DNA from 2 places in the Anaerotignum propionicum DSM 1682 genome. Region 1 is predicted to be linked to the other one. Evidence: riboswitches for the same ligand, from Rfam matches in the RefSeq annotation. Region 1 holds a riboswitch; the other holds the start of a gene.
The links. Region 1 has a riboswitch for lysine ahead of CPRO_RS03510 (aspartate-semialdehyde dehydrogenase). Riboswitches for the same ligand answer to the same signal wherever they lie in the genome.

Region 1 (4,431 bases):
GTAATAAGTTAAGTCCTCAGCAATTTCTCCTGAGACCAATTGAATGCGCCCTGCATAAGGCTCTTTTAATCCAATGTCTTTTATTACACTCATATACCCTTGGCCAATTGCTGCACTTACATCCAGCTTCCCGGGATATTTAGAAGGAACCTCTATATTAGGATGAAAAACATAGCCTTTTACTCTGCATTGACTATCTGAGGTTACAACTGCTCCTTTAAGTGGCCCTAAGCCTCTGATCTGAAGGGTAACCAAATCCTTTTCCCCTTTTAACATACTTCCCATCATTGCTGCTGCTGTCATCATTCTGCCCAGAGCTGCCGAGGCCACAGGTGAGGTATGGTGCACTTGCCTTGCATGCTGAACCATTTCTCCTGTAGTTGCCGCAAAGGCACGTATACTGCCGCCTCCTGCTGTTGCTCTAACAATATAATCACCCATTAAATTTTTCCTCCTTTAGCTGCGCCACAAAAAAATAGCGTTGGCTATCTCCTTTTGCTCGCTCAAAACTATATCCATCATACACATTTAAAAGTACAAAGCCATTTTCTTCAAGACAGCTCTCTACTTCCTCTATGCTGAAAGCCTTTTCATAATGGTACTCTTCAATACGCTCATAGGTATCCTTATTTTTCTGCTTCTTAAAAAAGCTCACATAATATTCATTGATTCCTTCCTCTTCATCAAAGGAATTCTCCCAAAAATAAGCGGCATCCTCTGTCATAGCTGCGTAGGTCTTGTCCCCCAAAGCCTCTTTAAACTTATACTCCGTATTCATATCAAAAAGAAACAACCCCTGGGGGTTCAAGTGTTTATTAATGGCAGAAAAGGCAGCTGAAAGCTCACCCTCCTCTGTTAAATAATTCAAAGAATCACAAAGGCTTAAAACGCAATCTACCTGATATGGTAACTCCAGTTCCACCATATCCTGACAAAAAAAAGGTATGGAAACCCCTTCAGAAATTGCTTTTCTTTGTGCCTCAGCCAGCATTTCCTGGGAAATATCCACCCCTATAATGGTGCATCCCGTCTTTGCCAAAGGAATCGTGATGTTCCCCGTTCCACAGCCTAAATCAATCACATTTTCTGGATTTTTACCAAGCTTCTTCCATGATTCAATAATATATTTCACCCAAGCAGGATAATCAATTTCTTCCATAAATACATCATATAAAGAGGCAAAGCCCTCATAAGCTTCCATTCTCGTTTCTCCCATACCATTATCATTCAAAATCCAACAATTTATATATTATAGCTTTTCCTCTGATGTATTGCAAGAATTTTTCCCTTTAGCCGCAGCATCTCTTTTCTTCTTTCCCATAATGCCACCTATACGACCACTTTCTCTGGCGGTAAGCCCTTTCCAGCCCACCTTCTCCACCTTTTCCATGAGCCCCAGTTCTTCTGCTATTTCATACTTCATGGCAATGTCTCGTTTTTGTTCTTCTGTCAATTCTTTCTTCTGTCCCATTTTATAAAACTCCCTTCTTTTTTTCAGTATTGCCCATTTTTTATTTTTTTTACAACCTATGTCCCTGTGAAAAAAAATATTGTCCATGAACGAAAATCATTTGACAGATTCCCTTTCTGATGGTAGACTATGGATTAAGTAAATAGTTCTAAAAGTAGAGGTGCGTTTTTCATGAGTACACGGGCGAATATCATAAGGGATAAAGGCCGTCCGCCGAAAGGGGTAAACGCCGAAGAGAGAAGATGCCTTATCTTTTTTTCTCTGGTTGTCCGGTTAATAGCCGTCCAACTGTCATTGGTATCACCAGTGGAGCGCTACGAAACTTTCTTTTTTGCATTATCATTTTTTTGTTGTATGCAAAATTTAAAAGTCGGCGCTTGCCGGCTCTTTTTGTTTTTCCGGCAAAACTTGACTTTAGAACAAATACCGCAAAAGCGAAGAATTTGGGCATAACACTTTAAAATAGTGATACTGATCAAAAGGCACTCCAATCAACCTTCATATTCCATTGCATACTGCTTTATTGCAATTGCATGGAAAATACATACCTTATCTCTAGAAGAATAAGAATTTTTGCTAACATGATTGGATGATTTGTCAAAGCTATTAGGTATTCTATTTGAAAGTTTTCGTTTCTTCGCACATACTCACATATTTTACATTATTATAATAAAGAAAGAAGGAAGTTTGAAATGAAAAAAATTAATCTAGCAGTTGTTGGCGCGACAGGAATGGTCGGTCGAACATTTTTAAAAGTTTTGGAGGAAAGACAGCTTCCCATTGAAAATTTCTATGTTATGGCCTCCAGCCGTTCCGCAGGAAAAACAATAACTTTCAATGGAAAAGATTATATTGTTGAGGAGTTAACGGAAAATTCCTTTGATAAACCCATTGACATTGCGCTGTTTTCCGCAGGTGGCAGTACCAGCGAAAAATTTGCACCCATTGCTGCGGCTCATGGTTGTATTGTAATTGATAACAGCTCTCAGTGGCGAATGGATCCGGAAGTTCCTCTTATTGTACCTGAGGTGAATGCTGAGGATATCTCTTGGCACAAAAATATAATTGCAAATCCAAACTGTTCTACCATTCAAGCAGTGGTTGCATTAAAGCCCTTAGATGAAAAATATAAAATTAAGCGTGTTGTATACTCAACCTATCAGGCAGTTAGCGGTGCAGGGCTTGCAGGTTGGATGGATCTTGAAAATGGCATAAAGGGAGAAGCACCACAGAAATTCCCCCATCCTATTGCAAACAACTGCTTACCCCATATTGATGTATTCTTAGATAATGGATATACAAAAGAAGAAATGAAAATGGTAAACGAAACCAGAAAAATGCTTCATAATGACAACCTGAAAGTAACAGCTACAACAGTACGTGTACCAGTTTTCAATTCACACAGCGAATCTATAAATGTAGAATTGGAAAATCCTTTCGATTTAGCTGAACTGATTGAAACATTAAAAAATGCTCCCGGCATCGTTATGATGAATGATTCTATGAATAATGAATATCCTTTAGCACAAAGTGCAACGGGACATGATGAAGTTTTTATCGGTCGTGTTCGTCGTGACGACAGTGTAGAAAACGGAGTAAACCTCTGGGTGGTTGCAGATAATATCCGCAAGGGTGCGGCTACAAATGCAGTTCAAATTGCAGAGGAAATTATTAAAAACATGAACGCTTAACTAATATCCTATTTAAAATTTTGGAGGTGCTTGCATTATGTCAATTTTTACAGGCGCAGGTGTTGCTTTGGTTACGCCTACATTTCCCGACGGTACTGTTAATTTCGAAAAAATGAAAGAATTAATTGAGTTCCAGCTTGCCAACGACACCGATGCCTTGATTATTTGCGGAACAACAGGTGAAGCATCCACTCTTTCCGATGAAGTACAAATTGAATGCGTACGCTACGCAGTTGAGGTTGTAAAAGGCAGAGTCCCTGTTATTGCAGGTGCAGGCAGTAACGACACAGCACACTGCATCGAATTGGCAAAAGGTTGCGAAACTGCAGGGGCTGATGCGGTTTTATTGGTAACCCCTTATTACAATAAGGCTACCCAGAAAGGTCTGATTCTCCATTATACTGCTGTTGCGGAAAGTTTATCTATCCCCATCATTCTGTATAATGTTCCCGGGCGTACAGGTTGCAATATCACTCCTAAAACAGTGTTAGAACTGTCCAAGGTAAAAAATATTGTGGCAGTAAAAGAAGCAAGCGGCAACCTGTCTCAAGTAGCTGAAATTGCAGCTCTTGTTGGTCCTGACTTTGATATTTACAGCGGTAATGATGATCAAATCCTCCCTATCCTCTCTTTAGGCGGTAAAGGTGTCATTTCTGTTTTGTCTAACATTGCTCCAAAAGAAACCCATGATATGGTTGTTAAATTCTTCGAGGGTGATCTAAAGGGTTCCATCGCATTGCAATTGGGTGCAATCGAGCTGATTTCTGCCCTGTTCTGTGAGGTAAATCCTATTCCTGTAAAAACAGCATTGGATTTAATGGGTTACGAGGTAGGCCCTTGCCGTATGCCTCTTTGTGCTATGGAAGACAAAAATCTGGAAACATTAAAAAAAGCAATGAAAAACTACGGTTTGATTTCATAATGACGTTTGCGGCAAAGATATCTCTTTGCCGCATTTTAACAGATTTCCTTGTGCATAAGATGCTGACAAGACGTAGGTTTGGAAATTGTTATATTACAATGGACGCTGACATTAGTCAGTGAAAAAGACAAGCTTTAGAATGATTCATTTCCTTAATAAAAGGATATCATTCAAAAAGCAGGATAAGGTTTGATTTTAAAGGAGTGTACTATATGATTAATATTATCATGCATGGCTGTGGTGGTAAAATGGGACAGGTTGTGGCAGAAATCGTAGCAAATGATGCCAACTGCCAAATTGTTGCAGGTATTGACCCCAGAGTGCCTGAGGCTGATTTTCCTGTTTTC
Region 2 (4,431 bases), 540 kb from region 1:
TTAAACGGGAAGATGTAAAGGTTGCAAAGCACATCCTTACCCAGCAGTAATATACATAATTAAAACCTAAAAAACCCGGTTGCATGGCAAAAATACTGCTTGCAAACGGGTTTTTCTTTTATTAATAACCTTCTTTGCTTAAATATCTATTTCCCCTAATCTCAAAAAAAGCAGATGGATACTCCATCTGCTTTTTAAATTTAACTATTTATAGAGCTAACTATGCCCTTTTCTCTTTTGCATCATAAATCCCTTTAAGGATAAAGATAGTAACAATCATACTTACAATGGCAATAGGAAGATTAATCATCCAATTCTGAATCATAGCAGCTAAAATATAATTCACTGCGGAAACAACCGCTACCGTGAAAGCATAGGGAAGCTGTGTAGAAACGTGATTGATATGGTCGCACTGGGCACCCGTGGAAGCCATAATGGTAGTATCAGAAATTGGTGAGCAATGGTCGCCACATACAGCACCAGCCAAGGTAGCCGCTACGGTTATGACCAATATTTCGCTTGTAGGGTCTAAAATAGGCACTACAATAGGCAAAAGAATACCAAAGGTTCCCCATGAGGTACCTGTTGCAAACGCCAAAAAAATCGCAATCAAGAATACAATGACAGGCAATAAAACTTGTAACATGCCTACGTTGTTTGCTAAAATTCCTGCAACAAATTCCTTGGCACCTAACAAGCCCGTAATGCCGCTTAATGTCCATGCAAATGTTAAAATTAAAATCGCAGGAACCATGGCCTTAAAGCCATCAGGCAGGCAAGACATAAATTCGTTAAAAGTAAGTACACGACGGGGAATATAAATTAAAAATGTAATAAGCAACGCCCCTGCAGAACCTAAAAGCAAGCCAACGGAGGCATCACATCCCGCAAATGCATTTACAAAAGTTTCTCCATCAAAAAATCCGCCGGTATAAATCATACCAACAACGCAGGAGATGATCAAAACAACAACTGGCAATACTAAATCGATTACTTTACCTTTGCCCGTTACCTCTCCATCTGAACAATCTGCATAGGGTCTCTCTGGCGTGGTATAAATATCGTCATTTAACTGGGCATTTCGCTCATGCAGACGCATAGGCCCAAAGTCGAAGTTTAAAACAGTCAATATTATCATTGTCACAATGGTAAGCAATGCATAGAAATTGTATGGAATTGCACGCATAAATAAATCCAACCCATTTACTCCACTCACAACACCTGCAACTGCCGCCGCCCAAGAGGAAATGGGTGCAATGATACAAACAGGCGCTGCCGTTGCATCAATAATATATGCCAGCTTTGCACGGGAAATTTTGTGCGTATCTGTTACGGGACGCATAACACTACCTACGGTTAAGCAGTTAAAATAATCATCAACGAAGATTAAAACGCCCAGCATAAAGGTGGATAATAAAGCACCCTTTCTGGTTTTAATTTTATTTCGTGCCCATTCACCGTATGCCGCAGAACCTCCTGCCTTGTTCATCAAGGACACCATAATGCCAAGGATAACCAAGAAAATGATAATACCCACGTTCCAGCTATCCGAAAGCTTTGAGAGCAAACCGCCATCTGTTTCATTCGTAAGAATTGTCAAATACGCCTGTTTCAAATTGAAGTTACTGTAAAACAGACCGCCGACAACAATACCTACAAACAAAGAGGAGTAAACCTCCTTTGTAATCAATGCCAAAATAATAGCTACCAATGGTGGCACTAAGGACCAAAATGTTGCATACATATGACTAATTTCCCCTGCCTCCGCCTCCCCGGCAAAAACAGTGAACGTCATTGCCATGATCAAAAGCATAAAAACAATGAGCTTGTTGAGCATGGGCTTTTTCTTTGTGTTGTACATAACCCTTCCCCTTTCCGGAATCATAAATAAATGTATTATACCCTTCGCTATGGAAACTTACTTAAGACTTGAACTTTTCAGGCAATACCCTCTTACCATCTCCGCCTGCTTTGTTTTTTCTTCTGAAAGAAATACCCCTTTATTTTCTGGAAACAAAAGTATTTCAAATTCCTTGATGCATGTCCATCCCGTAATAAATCCATATGAATCCTGCATTTCAGAACAAAAAAACAAGCCATGCGGCGCATGGCTTCAGAAGGATCCTATATTGGGATATTCCGAGTTTCCGATAGCGCTCCACATAAGTGACAGTACATTACATATTTTGCAATGCACCAGCCAAGCTCCCCTAAGGCAGAAAACCTGACTTCGGCAATGATCCCTTTCTCCCTTCTTGTAGCCTTAACGTTTTTGAAGGGATACTGATGAGCACTGCACCTCTATCTTATATAATTGTTCCGTCGGCAAAAACCGACTTTCTTTCATAAATACCATACCCCCCAGCTAAAGTCAAGCCTTTTCCACGAAAAACACCCCTTCTGGAAGTTTTTTCGTATATAAAATGTCTTTTTCTCATGGACTATTCCCTTAAAACCGAAAAAATGGTATAGTATGGTATAGAAATAGGATAAAAAGCAAAACTGTATTCTATAGAGAACAAAGGAGGTAATTTCTTATGGCAACACCACATATTTCAGCAGAAAAAGGGGAGTTTGCAAAAACCGTTTTGATGCCCGGTGATCCCTTACGCGCAAAATTTATCGCCGAAACATTTTTGCAGGACGCCGTTTTAGTCAATAATGTTAGAGGTATTCAAGGCTACACAGGAACATATAAGGGTACAAAGGTCTCCGTTATGGCCAGCGGCATGGGTATGCCCTCCATGGGAATTTACAGCTATGAGCTGTTTTCCTTCTATGACGTGGAAAATATCATCCGTATCGGCTCTGCAGGGGCTTTCAATGATAAACTTCAACTGCGAGATATTGTAGCCGGCATGGGCGCAAGCACCACCTCTAATTTTGGTGCACAGTATGAAATTGCAGGAACCCTCTGTAATCTGGCAGACTATGAGCTGTTGACAGCAGCAGTGGATTCCGCTAAGGAATTGGGTCAAGACCTGAAAGTAGGCAATATTTTGTCCTCCGATACTTTCTATGATGACCGTCCAAACAACATGGAAAATTGGACAAAAATGGGTATTCTTTGCGTAGAAATGGAGGCTGCAGCTTTATATATGAACGCAGCTAGATTGGGCAAAAGAGCATTGGCCCTTTTAACCATTTCGGATAAGCCCCTTACAGGGGAAGAAACCACCGCTGAGGAGAGACAGAACACCTTCACCCAGATGATGGAGATTGCTTTAGAAGCAGCAATTAAAATGGACAAAAAATAATCGTAATATTACTTGGGGGTATCGAAGCTTTCGGTACCCCTGCTTATTCTTTTTACCCCACACTACAGGAGGATTTTATATGGAATTACCCATTGTCACCCTTAAAAAGGGTGAAGGCCGCATGTTAAAGGCAGGCGGGCTTTGGATTTATGATAACGAAATTGCGCAAACCGATGAGGGTATTGTCAACGGTCAGTTGGTATCCATCTTGGATTTTGACGGCTACCCTTTGGGCACAGGCTTTTACAACAATCACTCTAAGATAACAATTCGGATGATGACACGAGATAAAAATACCGTAATTGATGAGGATTTTCTTCGTCGCCGTGTGGAAGCCGCTTGGGCTTACCGCAAAAAAACCGTAGACACCTCCTCCTGTCGTCTTATTTTCGGCGAGGCAGATTTTTTACCAGGTCTAATTGTTGATAAATTCTCTGATGTGTTGGTGGTACAATCTCTGGCCTTAGGCATCGACAAAATGAAGACTGATATTCTGAACTTTTTGGTTGAAACATTAGAAAAGGACGGCGTATCCATTCGTGGTATTTTCGAAAGAAGCGATGCAAAGGTTCGTCAACAGGAAGGCATGGAACGGGTAAAAGGTTTCCTAAGCCAGCCCTTTGATACAAAAGTAGAAATCATTGAGAACGGTGTAAAATACATGGTTGATGTAGAAGATGGACAAAAAACAGGCTTTTTTCTCGACCAAAAATATAATCGTGCCGCCATTCACAAGCTTTGCCAAGGCGCCGACGTTTTAGACTGCTTCACCCATACAGGTTCCTTTGCCCTAAACGCAGGCATTGCAGGAGCAAAAAGGGTTTTGGGCATTGATGCCTCTCAGCTTGCCGTAGACCAAGCTACAGAAAACGCCAAGTTGAACGGCTTGGAAAACGTGGTTCATTTTCAATGCGAAGATGTTTTTGAACTGCTTCCTCGTTTAGAAAAAGAAGGTCAGAAATTTGACGTCATTATTCTTGACCCTCCCGCTTTTACAAAATCCAGAAACTCCATCAAAAATGCAATCAAGGGCTACCGTGAGATTAATTTACGGGCAATGAAATTGGTAAAAGACGGCGGATTTTTAGCCACCTGCTCCTGCTCACATTTCATGACCCCCGAATTATTCACACAAACCATAGGACAAGCCGCAAAAAATGTGCATAAACGCTTG

Region 2: another riboswitch for lysine. It lies ahead of CPRO_RS00845 (Na+/H+ antiporter NhaC family protein); the one in region 1 lies ahead of CPRO_RS03510 (aspartate-semialdehyde dehydrogenase).

The regions. Positions count from the first base shown of each region.
Region 1 covers NZ_CP014223.1:732,310-736,740, reverse strand. Annotated here, with positions in the region: gene hslO (Hsp33 family molecular chaperone HslO) at 1-441, opposite strand, end outside; gene CPRO_RS03525 (class I SAM-dependent DNA methyltransferase) at 434-1,201, opposite strand; gene CPRO_RS03520 (alpha/beta-type small acid-soluble spore protein) at 1,250-1,471, opposite strand; lysine riboswitch at 1,619-1,796, shown strand; gene CPRO_RS03510 (aspartate-semialdehyde dehydrogenase) at 2,164-3,162, shown strand; gene dapA (4-hydroxy-tetrahydrodipicolinate synthase) at 3,200-4,084, shown strand; gene dapB (4-hydroxy-tetrahydrodipicolinate reductase) at 4,297-4,431, shown strand, end outside.
Region 2 covers NZ_CP014223.1:188,593-193,023, reverse strand. Annotated here, with positions in the region: gene CPRO_RS00850 (bacteriohemerythrin) at 1-50, shown strand, start outside; gene CPRO_RS00845 (Na+/H+ antiporter NhaC family protein) at 221-1,861, opposite strand; lysine riboswitch at 2,144-2,312, opposite strand; gene CPRO_RS15880 (hypothetical protein) at 2,307-2,438, opposite strand; gene deoD (purine-nucleoside phosphorylase) at 2,538-3,257, shown strand; gene CPRO_RS00835 (class I SAM-dependent rRNA methyltransferase) at 3,337-4,431, shown strand, end outside.